DNA from 2 places in the Amycolatopsis japonica genome. Region 2 is predicted to be linked to the other one. Evidence: predicted binding sites of a transcription regulator. Region 2 holds the regulator's gene; the other holds the start of a gene.
What was found. The regulator HspR, encoded in region 2, represses chaperone genes until heat shock. The targets are predictions, from matches to a motif close to ANNTTGAGTNNNNNNNACTCAANNT.
Positions count from the first base shown of each region.

Region 1: the regulator HspR is predicted to act here: its motif matches at 4,273-4,297, upstream of lon (endopeptidase La).

Region 1 is NZ_CP008953.1:7,813,715-7,821,508, forward strand. It holds gene AJAP_RS36105 (putative bifunctional diguanylate cyclase/phosphodiesterase) at 1-646, opposite strand, end outside; gene AJAP_RS36110 (GNAT family N-acetyltransferase) at 927-1,865, shown strand; gene AJAP_RS36115 (SAM-dependent methyltransferase) at 1,885-2,733, shown strand; gene AJAP_RS36120 (outer membrane protein assembly factor BamB family protein) at 2,806-4,173, opposite strand; gene lon (endopeptidase La) at 4,314-6,716, shown strand; gene AJAP_RS43280 (hypothetical protein) at 6,883-7,083, shown strand; gene AJAP_RS36130 (helix-turn-helix domain-containing protein) at 7,101-7,583, shown strand; gene AJAP_RS36135 (alkaline phosphatase PhoX) at 7,580-7,794, shown strand, end outside.
Region 2 is NZ_CP008953.1:8,724,081-8,731,874, forward strand. It holds gene AJAP_RS40620 (lytic polysaccharide monooxygenase) at 1-441, shown strand, start outside; gene AJAP_RS40625 (DUF305 domain-containing protein) at 438-1,034, shown strand; gene AJAP_RS40630 (heat shock protein transcriptional repressor HspR) at 1,150-1,578, opposite strand; gene dnaJ (molecular chaperone DnaJ) at 1,584-2,759, opposite strand; gene grpE (nucleotide exchange factor GrpE) at 2,793-3,539, opposite strand; gene dnaK (molecular chaperone DnaK) at 3,536-5,407, opposite strand; gene AJAP_RS40650 (alpha/beta hydrolase) at 5,574-6,980, opposite strand; gene AJAP_RS40655 (DUF4097 family beta strand repeat-containing protein) at 6,977-7,648, opposite strand; gene AJAP_RS40660 (DUF4097 family beta strand repeat-containing protein) at 7,675-7,794, opposite strand, start outside.

The DNA of each region.
Region 1 (7,794 bases), 910 kb from region 2:
CCGAGGCGTTGACGAAGCCGACGACGAGGATGCGGCCGGTCAGCCGGATCGCGGTGCTGACGCGCATGCGGCGGCGCAGCACGCGGACGGCGGCGAGCGCGAGCAGCGTGCTGACCAGCGGCGCGGTCAAAGTCCCGGCCAGCGCGGCGATCCAGGTCATGTCGTGGGCGCCGGAGGCCTGTTTCACCAGTCCTGCCACGGCGAACGCGCCGGTGATCTCCAGCAGGAAGGCGCCGGCGTTGTAGAGCACGCGTCCGGCGACCTTGCGGGCAAGCAAGGTCCCGATCCCCGCCGCGAGATGCGCGGCGAGCACGACTTCGAAGGGAGCGACGAAGAAACCGATGACCAGCGGGATCTCGGTGAACGAGATCGTCCACGAGATGCCGCTGCGGACGTCGACGTTGATGCCGAGCTGTTCGGCGAGCAGGAACGCGAGGGCGAGGATCGGCCCGATCCACAACAGATCGTCCGAAGCCTCGAAGTCCAGCCAAAGGCTGACCGCGGCCGCGGCGGCGATGCCCATGGTGAGTACCGCGAAGGTGTAGACGCGGAACCGTCGCTCGTCGGTACGAGCCTCCGTAACGGCGCCTCCCTTGCCCGCTGTCGCCTGTGCGGCGCTCCCGGGCCTGCCGTTCGTGTCCGGCATCCGACCTTCCTTCCCGGCTGCCCAACCGGTCTTGTCCTACCGCGACCTCGGGGACGAGGGCAATACAGTACCCCGGAGGGCGTACCCAAGTCCCATTCGAGACAGTATGAGATCACCCCAGGGTTAACAATGGGCGCGTCGCGCTGACCTGCGTGGACCAAGGGGTGAAATGGGAGCGTTATTCGCGTTCCTTCCGACTACCGGAAGTCACCTGGCGCCACGCTCCGGCCAATCTCGTGAAGTTCCCGGCGGACCCGTCAGTAGGGGCTTGAATAGCCCTATGAATAGCCACGCCATCGCCGCCGGGCACGCCGAGCGGCTCGCCACCGTGGACGCCCTGCTCCCCGAAATGCCTGCACTGGAGCCTGTCGAGGGCTCCGTGTCACTCTCCGCGACGGCAGGCGACTCGGCCGCCGCCGGATTGTCGGTACGGACCGAGGCGGGCCCCGATTCCGTTGACTCTCCGTGGCGGGCCCTCGTCGAGCATCGCCTCGAAGCCCGCCTCACCGGACCCCGCCCGGAAGCCGCCCTCGACGCATTACTCACCCGATGGGATGAACATCTGAAGACCGTGGCCCCACCTGGGGATGTCGAGACGGCGGCGACCGTGGTGCGGCCAAGCCGGGACTCCCCCGGCTCGGCCGAATTGCTGCGTCGCGGCTTCGCGCCGGTGCTGGTGATCGCGGTCCGCCCGGCCGACCGGCTCGCCGTGACCGGACCGCCCGCCACTCCCGGGGTGCACATCCGGCCCGCCGAAGCGGATGATCTCGAAACCGCCGTCGGACTCGAACTGGAATTGCAGCGTTATGACGCGCAGTTCGGTTCTGTCACTTTGCGCGAGGGCGCGGAGGAAACGATCACGGCGGACCTGTCGAAACAGTTGGGCCGGGAAAATCCGACGTTGTGGATCGCCGAGCTGTACGGCCGTCCGCTGGGCATGGTGCGGGTGCAGTTCCCCGGCGACACGGCGTGGATCCGCGGCCGGGTCGCGGCCGAGAAGGTCGGCTACCTGTCGTCGCTGGCGGTGGCGGAACAGGCGCGGTCGAGCGGGGTGGGGACGGCGCTCGCCGCGCACGCGCACCAGGTCTTCGACGAATGCGGCACCGACGCCGTGCTGCTGCACCACGCGCTGGCCAATCCGCGCTCGACGCCGTTCTGGTACGCGCAGGGCTATCGGCCGCTCTGGACGTACTGGCAGCGGCGACCCGCGGTGCCTTGATCCGGATAGGCTCGTTCTCGTGAAGAGGGACGATGACGCGGCCCCGGTGGCGCCGACCGGGGTCGACACCGAAAAGCCGTCCGCGGCGAGGATCTACGACTGGTTCCTCGGCGGGACCCACAACTGGGCGGTCGACCGCGAGTTCGCCCGCGCGCTGGAAAAGCAGTGGCGCTGGGTCAAACCGGGCGCGCGGCACAACCGCGAGTTCATGAACCGCGTCGTGCGCGCGGCGCTGGGCGCGGGGATCCGGCAGTTCATCGATCTGGGGTCCGGTGTCCCGACGGCCGGGAACGTGCACGAGATCGTGCAGGAAGAACTGGAGCCGGGCGAGACGGCGAAGGTCGTGTACGTCGACTACGAGCCGGTGGCGGTGGCGCACGCGGAGCTGATCCTCGAACGCCACGAGGCGACCGACTGGGCGGGGATCGTGCATGCGGACATGCGGCGGCCGAAGGACGTCCTGCGGCATCCGGAGACGCTGCGGCTGATCGACTTCGACCAGCCGGTGTGCCTGATGATGATGGCCGTCCTGCATTTCGCCGGCCCGCACGACGATCCGCCCGCGCTGGTCGCGACGTACCGGAACGCGCTCGCGCCGGGCAGCTGGCTGGGGCTGTCGCATATGAGCTTCGGCGGCCAGACCGGCGAGGACGCCGACGGGCTGCACTGGATGGTCGAGCAGTACCGGAAGACGAGCAACCCGGTGTGGATGCGGGACCGCGAAGAGATCGAGCCGCTCTTCGGGGACTGGCCGCTGCTGGAGCCCGGCGTCGTCCACTTGCCCGACTGGCGGCCCGTGCGGGAGCTGCGGCGGGACGAGGAAGGCGCCCGCCCGTTCGCCTGGTGCGGTGTCTCGGTGCACCCCTGACCTCCGACCTCTCGCCGGTTCGCGTCGCGTTTAGGGGGCTAAAGGCGACGCGTACCGAGCAGAGGTCGGATGTCAGCCGAAGCGGCAGACGAGGGCACCTGCGTACTGGTTGTAGTCCCCCTTGGCGGCGAACATGACACCGCCGGCCCAGAAGAACTCGTAAAACGCGATCAGCGAGATTCCTTTGGTCTTGGGGTCGTCGTCCATCTGATAGGTCCCGACGACCGTCAGGGCACCATCGGCGGGCTTGACCCGGACGACCTGCTGAGGGCCTTCGTCGTCGTCCGGCGGCGCGACCTCCGCGATGATCTCGCCGTTGTCGACGGCGACGGGGGCCATGAAGCGATCCCCCTCGGCCGCGGGCGTCTCCCATTTCTTCTCACCGTTCTTCAGATCGAAGGCGACGATGCTGCTCGGCAGCGCGGGCGCGACTCCGGTGACGGTCACGAGCAGGCCGTCCGTCACCAGAGCGCGCATCCTGCTGTGCAGGCTGCCGGACGCGTCGTCACCGTTGAAGTCCATCTGCGGCCTGGCAAGCCCCGTCTCGTAGTTTCCCGCTTCGACCCTGGCCGTCGGCGTGAACGTGTCGTCCAGCATCAGGTAGGCGCTCTCGTCGTCGGCATCGTCCAGGAAGATGACCGGCGGCGTGGTGCTGACCCACGCGGGGACGATCGTGGTGGTGGGAATCGGCTTCACCAAGGTCTTCTCCTTGGTGACGGCCCCTGCGACATCGACGGCGACGATCGCGAGATCGAACTCCGGGTAACTGTTCAGGCAGGTCACCAGGAGCGCGACAGCCCGCCCCTGGGGCATGGCGTCCTTGGCGCGACAGTGCAAGCCCTTCTCCGGTGTATCGGGCGGCGTCGGCTTCGACCATTTCGTCCGTCCGGTCGCCACTTCGAGACCGGCCATGCCGAAGGACTGCGTGACCACGACGGTGTCTTCGATGATCTCCAACGAAGCGCTTTTCGCCGGCTTGTCGTCGTACTGCGGCGTCTTGAACGGTTGCTGCCAGACGAACGAGCCCATCCCGAAGTCGAGCAGGGCCGCGACCGCGCAGCCACCGCCGTAGGCCACGGCGACACGGTTCTGGACGACCGCGGTGCCGGCACCGCAAAAGACCCCTTCCGGCGGCTTGATCCGCCACCGGAGGGCGCCGTCCGCCTGGGCGTAGGCGCTGACATGTTCGTCGTTGAGGACTACGAAGAGATCGCCGGCGGTCCACGCCGCCACGCCTTCGTCGTACGACGGCATGTCCGCCGCGCCGTGCCGCCATTTCGATGCCGCCTGGGCGGCGCCGTTCGCGCCCACCGCCATCGGCGTGCCGTCGATCGTCGTCCGGCCGACGACGACCGCCGCGGTCGTGATCGCAACGGCGGCGGCGATCGTGAAAACGATCAGAAGGATCCAAGGCCGTCGGTCCGGCGTCCCCTGCTGCACGTCACCCCTCCCCAGGTCGTCACAGTGCGCGCACGGGACGCTACCAGTGCGATGATCGCCGACGGCGAACAACGAAGGGAAACAAACGGGTCGATAGGAGAGTTGAGCTAGACAGACTCAACTAACCGAGGAGTGCACAGATGACCGACAACCGCCTCCTGCCCGTCCTCCCGCTCGATGACGACGTCGTGCTGCCGGGCATGATCGTCCCGCTCGACCTCGCCGACACGGAGACGCGCGCCGCGGTGGAGTCCGCCCAGGCCAATACGCCTGCCCAGGCTTCCTTCCCGGGGATCCGGTCCAGCGCCGCCACCAAGGCCGAGGTGCTGATCGTCCCCCGCGTCCACGGCGAATACGCCGAACTCGGCACCATCGCGACCGTCGAACGCATCGGGCGCGTGCCCGGCGGCAAGACCGCGGTGCTGTTGCGCGGTACCCGCCGCGCCGTCGTCGGCCGCATCGCCGACGGTCCCGGCGCCGCTCGCTGGGTCCACGCCGAGGTCGCCACCGAGACCACCGACGACAACTCCGCGAAGCTCGCGTCCGAGTACAAGAGCGTCGTCCTCGCGATCCTCCAGCAGCGTGGCGGCTGGCAGATGATCGACGCCGTCCAGGAGGTCGAAGACCCGTCCGCGCTCGCCGACCTCGCGGGCAACTCGTCGTACCTGAACACCGAGCAGAAGCTCGAACTGCTCACCGCGCTCGACGTTTCGGCACGGCTGGAAAAGGCCCTCGAGTGGAGCCGCGAGCAGCTGGCCGAACTCGAGGTCACCGACACCATCCGCAAGGACGTCCAGGAGGGCATGGAGAAGCAGCAGAAGGAGTTCCTGCTGCGCCGCCAGCTCGAAGCGATCCGCAAGGAGCTGGGCGAGCTCGACGGAACGGCCAACGACGACGACTACCGCGCCCGCGTCGAGGCCGCCGAGCTGCCGGACGCGGTCAAGAAGGCCGCACTGTCCGAAGTGGACAAACTGGAGCGCACCTCCGACCAGTCCCCCGAGGGCGGCTGGATCCGCACCTGGCTGGACACGGTCCTCGAACTGCCGTGGAACGAGCGCACCACCGACGTCCACGACATCGCCGCCGCGCGCGACATCCTCGACGCCGACCACGCCGGCCTCGACGATGTGAAGGAACGCATCATCGAGTACCTGGCCGTGCGCAAGCGTCGTGCGGAGTCGGGGCTCGGCCCGGTCGGCGGACGGCGTTCGGGCGCGGTGCTCGCGCTCGCCGGTCCTCCGGGGGTCGGCAAGACGTCGCTCGGCGAGTCCGTGGCGAAGGCGATGGGCCGCAAGTTCGTCCGCGTCGCGCTCGGCGGCATCCGTGACGAGGCGGAGATCCGCGGTCACCGCCGCACGTACGTCGGCGCGCTGCCCGGCCGGATCGTCCGCGCCATCAAGGAAGCGGGTTCGATGAACCCGGTCGTGCTGCTCGACGAGATCGACAAGGTCGGCGCCGACTACCGCGGCGATCCGACGGCGGCGTTGCTGGAGGTGCTGGATCCGGAGCAGAACCACACGTTCCGCGACCACTACCTCGAGGTCGAGCTGGACCTGTCCGACGTCGTGTTCCTCGCGACGGCGAACGCGCTCGAGACCATTCCCGGCCCGCTGCTGGACCGGATGGAGCTGGTCACCCTCGACGGCTACACCGAGCACGAGAAGGTCACCATCGCCCGCGATCACTTGCTCCCCCGCGAGCTGGAGCGCGCCGGTCTCGGCAAGGACGACGTCACGCTGACCGACGGCGCGTTCAGCCGCATCGCCGCCGAGTACACGCGGGAGGCCGGGGTGCGCAACGCGAACCGGACCATCGCGAAGGTACTGCGCAAGGTGGCGACCAAGGTCGCGCTGGACGAGGTCGCGCTGCCGCTGACGATCGACGCCGAGGGGCTGGAGACCTACCTCGGCCGTCCGCGGCACCTGCCGGAGTCCTCGCTGCCCGCATCGACCCAGCGCACGTCGACCCCGGGGGTGGCCACCGGGCTGGCGGTGACCGGCGCCGGCGGTGACGTCCTCTACATCGAGGCGTCGCTGGCGGATCCGGAGTCCGGCTCCACCGGGCTTCAGCTGACCGGCCAGCTGGGCGAGGTGATGAAGGAATCGGTGCAGATCGCGTTGTCGTACCTGCGTTCGCACGGCGCTGAGCTGGAACTCCCGGTCGGCGACCTGAAGGACCGCGGCATCCACGTGCACGTCCCCGCGGGCGCGGTGCCCAAGGACGGGCCGAGCGCCGGCATCACGATGACGACCGCGCTGGCGTCCCTGCTTTCGGGCCGGGTCGTGAAGTCGGACGTCGCGATGACCGGTGAGGTGTCGCTGACCGGGCGCGTGCTGCCGATCGGCGGGGTCAAGCAGAAGCTGCTGGCCGCGCACCGGGCCGGGATGAAGACGGTGATCATCCCGCAGCGCAACGAGCCCGATCTGGACGACGTCCCGGCCGAAGTGCTGGCCCAGCTGGACGTCCACGCCGTGGCGAACGTCCGCGACGTGCTGGACATCGCGCTGGCCCCGGCGACGGCTCCGGTCGCCCATGCGGCGTAACGGCGCGAGGCCGAAGCCCCGGATCCTCTCGTGGGTCCGGGGCTTTCGGCTTGCCGAGATCCGGACGAACCCGGACATTGACTCGCCTTAAACTCCCTATCACGTTTTGATAACGTACATTGCGTGCCACCCAGCCGGGGTGCGTGATCCTTGAGAGGGCAAGGTCATGAGTCAAGGAATTCTTTCCCCGTTGCGGCCGAGGCGAAGGTGCGTTTCGGCCGGTCAGATCGTCTGTCTGAGCATTCTCACCGGATTCACCGCGACGCTGACCTTCGCCGGCACCAGCGCCACTATCGCCGCGGGGATCGCCATCACCCCGTTCGGCGTCGTTCTCCGTCACCCCGCGCCTGCCAAGGCACCCCGGTGAACACGGAAACGGAGTTCATGGCGCGGCTGCGCGAACTCCGTGACCGAAGCGGCCTCAGCATCCGCGCGCTGGCCGCCGCGACCGGTTGGTCCCGCAGCACCTTGGCCGATCTGTTGGCGCGGAACACCTTGCCCGGCAACGAAAACCAGATGCGAGTCCTGTTGCACGCCCTGCTCCGGACGGTCCCCGACGAGCGCGGGGTCGACGAGTATCTCACCGACTGGCGTCACCTGATCGGACGTCGCCACCACCGCAATGGCGGATGCGCACCGCTCGACCGGATACTCGTCGCCCTGGAAATCGCGGCACAGCGCGGCGGCTCCGAAGCGCCGGGCCTACGCAAAGCGAAAGAAATAGTGCTGCACGAAGGTTCCCTACGAAAGTTCCCTCCTCGCGGTGAATACGCCGCGAATTCACCTGGATGTCCCGTTCCGCCCGTACTCTCCGACCCGCTCCATCCCGCACCACCACATCAGCGGATGTCTCGGAGGCACGAGTGAAGCGACGGAATTTCCTGCGCGCGGCCGTGGTCGGCGCCGGTGTCACGGCGTTCGGCAACAGGCTCTCGGGAGCGGCTCTCGCCGCGCCCGCCCAGAACGGCCCCAGCCCGTACGGCGCGCTCCAGGCCGCCGACGCGAACGGGATCCAACTGCCGGCGGGATTCACCAGCCGTGTCATCGCCAGGTCCGGCCAGAAGGTCGCGAGCACCGG
Region 2 (7,794 bases):
TACCACCGGACCACGAACTACGAGTACTACATCGGTGGCACCAAGATCGCCGACATCAGCGGGAACAACTCCGCGCCGAAGGACCCGACGTCGCACACGGTGAGCCTGAACGGCTTCAGCGGCCGCCAGAAGGTGCTCGCCATCTGGAACATCGCGGACACGCCGATGGCCTTCTACAGCTGCATCGACCTGCAGATCGGCGGCGGCACCCCGCCCACCAGCACCAGCAACCCGCCGACCACCAGCAACCCGCCCACGACGTCGAACCCGCCGACCAGCACCGGCAACCCGCCCACCGGCGGCACCTGGGCGGCCGGGACGTCCTACGCGGTCGGCAACACGGTGACCTACGGCGGCGCGACCTACCGCTGCCAGATGGCGCATACCGCGATCCAAGGCTGGGAACCGCCGAACACCCCCGCGCTGTGGACGCGGCAGTGAAGCTGGCCCTCGTTCTCGTCGCCGGTCTCGTGGCCCTCGCGGGCTGCGGGACCGGTGATGGCTCATCCACCAACGCCGGCGCCCCGATCTCCCCGGTTTCCCAGTCGGCCGGGGCGTCCGCGGAGTACAACGACGCCGACGTGATGTTCCTGCAGATGATGATCGCCCACAACGACCAGGGCGTGGAGATCGTCAAGCTGGTCAAGGCCAAGCAGGGGCAGAAGCAGGAGCTCAAGGACCTCGCGGCCGCCATCGAGGCGACCCAGCAGACCGAGACGACCGACATGCGGAACCGGCTGAAGGCCTGGGGCAAACCCGAGACGGGTTCCATGGACCCGAAGGCGCACCACCATCACGGTGGCGACGGGCTCACCGACAAGGGCCTGCTCGACGCACTGTCCAAAAAGGATGGTGCGGAGTTCAGTCTGGACTTCGCCGACATCTTCGTGGCGCACCAGCACAACGGGGTCGCGCTGGCGAGGACCGAGCTGAAGGACGGGAAGAACCCCGAGTCGAAGGCGCTGGCCCAGCGGATCCAGGACTCGCGCACCGGCGAGGTCCAGCAGATCCGGACCCTCGTCCCCGGCCAATGACGCATTCAGAGGACTAAATGCGTGAAGTACGTGAAGGCCCCCTTCATTGCGTCTAGCGCAGTGAAGGGGGCCTTCACGTACTCACGAGGGCTGGCGACCCGCGGCATTCAGAGGACTAATTGCGTTTTTTGGGCTTCCAGACCACGAGGGCCGTCTGCTGCCGCAAGGGAACGAGATCCTTGCGGTAGGAGGCGTGCACGGCCGCGGCCGTCTGTTCGGCGGTGAGGTACGCCGCCGTGAGCTCCTCGGTCAGTTCGGCGATGCGCGCGCGGAGCGCGTCGACCTGGTTCTCCAGCTCGATGATCCGCTTGATGCCCGCGAGGTTGACACCGTCCTCTTGGGACAGTCGCTGCACTTCGCGCAGCAACGCGATGTCCCGCATCGAGTAACGCCGTCCACCACCGGAGGTCCGGCCCGGCGACACGAGACCCTGGCGGTCGTAGGACCGCAGGGTCTGCGCGTGCAGGCCGGAAAGCTGTGCCGCCACCGAAATGACGAACACCGGGGTGTCCTCGTCCGCACCGTGCGGCAGCCCGCCGAACATCGTGCTCACCTGCCTTCGAGAAGTTCGGTGATCTCCGGTCGCGGGTCGTGGCCGGACATGGCTTCCGCGTACGCCTCCAGCGCTTCACGGGCCTTGTCGTCCAATTTGGCCGGGATGGCCGCCTGCAGGGTGACCAGCAGATCGCCCTGCGAACCGTCACGCTTCGCGATTCCCTTGCCGCGCACGCGAAGCACGCGACCGCTCGCCGTACCCTGCGGCACCTTCAGCGAGACCTTGCCCTCGAGCGTCGGCACGGTGATCGTGCCGCCGAGGGCCAGCTCCGTGAAGGACACCGGCACGGTGATCGTCAGGTCGAGGTCCTTGCGCCCGAACAACGTGTGCGGAGCGACGTGCACGCGGACGTACAGGTCGCCCGGCTGCGCGCCGCCACGGCCCGGTTCGCCCTGGCCCGCCAGCCGGATCCGCTGGTCGTCGGCGACGCCCGGCGGGATCCGCACGGTCAGCGTGCGTGTACGGGTGCTGACGCCCTCGCCCGCGCATTCCGGGCACGGGTCGTCGATGATCTGGCCGCGGCCGCGGCAGTCGCGGCACGGCTCGGAGAAGGCGAACGCGCCCTGGCTGCGGCTGACCAGCCCGCTGCCCTGGCAGGTCGCACACGTCCTCGGGGAGGTCCCCGGTTTCGCGCCGTTGCCACCGCAGGTGGAACAGGTCGCCGGGCTCGACAGCCGCAGCGGCAGGGTCGCGCCCTTGACCGCCTCGGCGAAATCGATCCGGACGTCGGTCTCCACGTCCGCGCCGCGTTGCGGCCGGTTCGCCGTGGCACCGGCCGCGGCGCCGCGGCGGCCGAACAGCCCGCCGAGGATGTCGCCGAGACCGCCGAAGCCGCCCTGCTGCTGCCCCGCCTGGCCGAAGATGTCGCCGACGTCGAAACCGCCGCCGCCGGCACCGCCGCCCGGGAAGCCGAAGCCACCGGGACCGCCGGAGCCGAAGAGGCGGCGAGCCTCGTCGTACTCCTTGCGCTTGGCGGTGTCGGACAGCACGCCGTACGCCTCGGAGACCGCCTTGAACTTCTTCTCGGCCTCCGCGTTGCCCGCGTTGGCGTCGGGGTGGTTCTCCTTGGCCAGCTTGCGGTAGGCCTTCTTGATCTCGTCCGCGGTGGCGTCGGAGGAGACGCCCAGTTCACGGTAGAAGTCCTTACCGATCCATTCCCGTGCACTCACCGAACGTCTCCTCCTTTCACGCCGTATCGCCGATCAGCGGTTGTTCTCATCGAAAAGTTCGCCCTCGAGCGGCAACTCGCCGCCCACCGGCGGGTCCACCGGGGCGCCACCCGGCTCGTGGTCGGTGACCCCGACCATCGCCGGACGCAGCACGCGCTCGCCGAAGCGGTAACCACGGCGCATGACCATGGTGACCGTCGGCCCGGTGACGTCCGGGGACGTGCTGTGCTGCACGGCCTCGTGCACGCTCGGGTCGAAGGGCTCGCCCTCGGTGCCGAACGCCTCGAGGCCCGACCGCTGCAGGCTTCCGACCAGCTTCTCGCCGACCGACTTGAAGGCACCGGTCAGGTCGCCGTGCTGCTCCGCGCGCTCGAGGTCGTCGAGCAGCGGGAGCAGATCGCCGACGACCGACGCCTTCGCGCCGACGACGACCTGCTCGCGGTCGCGGTCCACGCGCTTGCGGTAGTTGGCGTACTCCGCCTGGAGGCGCTGGAGGTCGGCGGTGCGTTCCGCCAGCTCCTTCTCCAGACCGGTGGCCACCGACACCGAATCGTCCACAAGGGACTCCCCGAGGCCGGGGCCCGCGTGTGCGGCGGGCTCCGGCTCGGTCTGCGCGGCGGCCTCTTCGGCCGGGGCGGCGTGCTTCGGGCCGTCCTGGGGTTCGGCGGCCGGGGCGGCCGGGCGGACCTCACCGGTCAGCGGGTCGATCCGCCTACGGTCCCGCACGACCACCGGTTCCTCCGGGCCCCGGCCCTCGGTTTCGTCGTAGCGTCCCGTCACTTCTTGTCCTTCTCGTCCTCTTCGACGATCTCGGCGTCGACGACGTCGTCCGCCTTGGCCTGCGAACCGGTACCCGCGCCCGCCGCACCGGCGGCGCCTTCACCGGCGGCACCTTCGGCACCCGGGGTGGCGTTGGCGTAGAGCGCGGTGCCCAGCTCCTGCGAAGCGGTGTTCAGCTTCTCGATGGACTCGCGGATCTTCGCCGAGTCGGTGCCCTTGAGCGCCTCGTTGGCCTCGTCGATCGCGGACTTCACCTTGCCCTTGAGCTCGTCGGGCAGCTTGTCCTCGTTGTCCTTGACGAACTTCTCGGTCTGGTAGACCAGCGTCTCCGCCTGGTTGCGGGTCTCCGCCTCCTCGCGGCGCTGCTTGTCCTCCTCGGCGTGCGCCTCGGCGTCCTTGACCATGCGCTCGATGTCGTCCTTCGGCAGCGCGGAGCCACCGGTGATCGTCATCGACTGCTCCTTGTTCGTGCCGAGGTCCTTCGCGAGGACGTGCACGATGCCGTTGGCGTCGATGTCGAAGGTGACCTCGATCTGCGGCACGCCACGCGGGGCGGGCGGGAGACCGGTCAGCTCGAACATGCCGAGCTTCTTGTTGTGCGCCGCGATCTCGCGCTCACCCTGGAACACCTGGATCTGCACCGACGGCTGGTTGTCGTCCGCGGTGGAGAAGATCTCCGAACGCTTGGTCGGGATCGTGGTGTTGCGCTCGATGAGCTTGGTGAACACGCCGCCCTTGGTCTCGATGCCCAGCGAAAGCGGGGTCACGTCGAGCAGCAGGACGTCCTTGACCTCGCCCTTGAGCACACCGGCCTGCAGCGCAGCGCCGACCGCGACGACCTCGTCCGGGTTGACGCCCTTGTTCGGCTCGCGGCCGCCGGTCAGCTCCTTGACCAGTTCGGACACGGCCGGCATGCGGGTGGAACCACCCACGAGCACGACGTGGTCGATGTCGCCGACGGCGACACCCGCGTCACGGATGACGTTGTTGAACGGCTTGCGGGTGCGCTCGAGCAGGTCCGAGGTGATCTTCTGGAACTCGGCGCGGGAGAGCTGCTCGTCGAGGAACAGCGGGTTCTTGTCCGCGTCCACGGTGATGTACGGCAGGTTGATGCTGGCCGAGTTCGAGCTGGACAGCTCGATCTTCGCCTTCTCGGCGGCCTCACGGATGCGCTGGAGCGCCATCTTGTCCTTGGTGAGGTCGATGCCGTTGGACGACTTGAACTTGTCGACCAGCCAGGTGACGATCCGCTCGTCCCAGTCGTCACCGCCGAGGTGGTTGTCACCGGAGGTCGCGCGGACCTCGACGACACCCTCGCCGATCTCCAGCAGCGAGACGTCGAACGTACCGCCACCGAGGTCGAAGACCAGGATGGTCTGTTCCTTCTCGCCCTTGTCGAGGCCGTACGCCAGCGCCGCCGCGGTGGGCTCGTTGACGATGCGGAGCACGTTCAGGCCGGCGATCTGCCCGGCCTCCTTCGTGGCCTGCCGCTGCGCGTCCTCGAAGTACGCGGGGACGGTGATGACCGCGTCGGTGATGGTCTCGCCCAGGTACGCCTCGGCGTCGCGCTTGAGCTTCATCAGCACGCGGGCGCTGATCTCCTGCGAGGTGTAGGCCTTGCCGTCGATCTCGGTCTTCCAGTCGGTACCGATGTGCCGCTTGACCGACCGGATGGTCCGGTCGACGTTCGTCACGGCCTGGTTCTTCGCCGGCTGACCGGTCAGCACTTCGCCGTTCTTGGCGAAGGCGACGATGGACGGGGTGGTGCGTGAACCTTCCGAGTTGGCGATGACCGTCGGCTCGCCGCCCTCAAGGACAGCGACGACCGAGTTGGTCGTGCCGAGGTCGATGCCGACCGCTCGCGCCATGGTGTGATCCTCCTGCTAGTTCGTGACCTGCACGTTCTCACCCACCTTGAGTGGGCTCAACGCAAGTTGTATCGGGATGGTGGGGCTTCCGTCAAGCCGGACTTGAGTCACCCTCACTCAACCTTGTATCCGGCTCAACGTGCGGCACGGTCGTCTTGTTCCCGGACTACCGGCAGACCGTGCCCGGAGCGGGTGTGACACCGCTCACCAGGTACTTCACCTCTTCGGAGCGCACGCAGGCCGAGTTCAGCAGCCCCGTGTGCCCGTACCCGGCGTCGACGAGCAACGTCGAGTTCTCGATGTTCCTCGCGAGCCCCTTCGCCCAAACGAGCGGCGTCGCCGGATCGTGTTCACCGCCGACCACGAGGATCGGCGCCGCGCCGCTCACCTTCTGCGGCCGCGGCAGGTACGCCGAGGGCACCGGCCAGGCCGCGCACCCGCTGGCCATGTCCCAGAACTCCGAGTACCGCCAGCCGTGCGGCGAGAGCGTCTTCACCAGTCCTTGCATCGCCCTCATGTCGGCGTAGGAGGTGAACGGCGAGCCGAAGTCGTGACAGCCGATCGAGCGATACGCGCCATAGGACGGGTCGAGCTGCGAATACGGCAGCAGTCCGTCCGCGTCGCCCGCCGTCGCGGCGTCGATCGCCTTCGCCAAGCCCGGCCAGAACGCGGGCAAGATGAGGTTGCCGTAGACCCCGGACGCCATCTCCTCGGCGGTCACGTTCCGCCCGAGCTGTTTCGACGGCACGCCGCCGGGCGTCCGCATCAAGGCGTCATAGGTGGCGAGGACGTCCTTGCCGCGAAGCACGCAGTCGGCCGACGTCGTGCACCACTTCGCGAAGTCCTTGAGGGCGCCTTCGGTCGCGACGGCTTCTTCGAGGACCGCCTGCCTGGTCGGCCGCGAGTGGTCGACGGCGCCGTCGAGCACCATCGTCCGGATGCGGTTCGGATACTTCTCCGCGTACACGGCGCCGAGTTCGGAACCGTAGGAGACGCCGAGCCAGTTCACCTTCGGCTCCCCGAGGGCGCCACGGATCGCTTCGATGTCGTCCGCGGCATGCCAAGTGTCCATAGAGGACAGTGCTCGCCCGGTCCGCTTCAGGCATTCCTCGCCCGACGCGCGGTTGTGCGCGAGGAGCTTGTCGTAATCGGCACGGCTCCGCGGGAACCGGCCGACCGCCGGATCGTGCAGATCCGGCCCGCAGGCGATCGCGGGCGTGCTTTCGCCGACGCCGCGCGGATCGAATCCGATGACGTCGAACCGCTGCCGCACTTCGGCCATCTCCGGCTTGTCCAGCGCGAAACCGCGGCCGCCGTACTTGAGCACGGTGACCCCGGAACCACCCGGCCCGCCCGGATTCGTCAGCAGCGAACCGATACGGCGCCCGGGATCGGTCGCGGGCAGTTTCGCCAGCGCGATCGAAAACCCACCGCTCACCCGGAGATTCGCGCATTCCAGCGTCGGCGCGTACTCGGTAGCGCACGGCTTCCAGTCGATCCCGGACGCGGCGGACGCCGTCAGCGCGGTGAGCGGAAGCAGGGCCAGCGCGGCGACGGCGGCGAGCGCCTTCATGCGGGCTTCACCGTGATCGAGCCGGTGCCGGACTGGAGGTCCAGGACGTTCGCCGAAGCCTGGTCCTGCCGCACGCCACCGGTCTCGACCTTGCCGGTCTCCGCCTTCGCGCGAACCTGGTACGCGCCGTCGGGAACGGTGACGACGACCTTGCCGACCTCCGCGTTCGCGGTGACCGCGCCCGGCTTCGCCAGGCCGATCTCGATGTCGCCGGTGCCGGTGCGCAGGTTGACCGGCCCGGACGTGCCCATCACCTTGAAGTCGCCGACGTCGCCCTTCAGGTCGACCGAGGCGGCGCGGGTGAGGGTGATCTTGCCGGTGCCGATGGACCCGGAGATCGCCAGCTCGCGCGGCACCACGACGTCGTAGTCCACGCCGCACTGCTGACAGCCGCCGAGGACCAGCGTGCCGTTCTCGACGCTGTACGTCTTTCCGGGATTCTTGCCGTTATAAGTCACTTCGCGGCGCAGCGAGACGGGCGCGCCGTCCTCGACCCGCAGCGTGACCGCGCCGACCGGCACGTCCACCCGGATCGCGGTGATCTGCTCGGTGACGGGCGCGCCGTCACTCAGTTTCTGCTGGAATTCCCCTGTGCAGCCGACGATCCCGAAGGCGGTCAGCGCGCCGAGAGCGAGCGCGCCGAGAACGCGCTTCTCCTTGTTCCCCATGAGAAAGTATTCCCCCGATAAGTCTGTCAGGCCGCTTTGACCGTGACGCTTCCGCTGTCGGTGTTGAGATCGAGCTTGTGCTGGGCCGAACCGGACTGGTTCACGCCGATGTCGCGGTGGCCGCTGCCGGTGTCGCCGGTGACGTT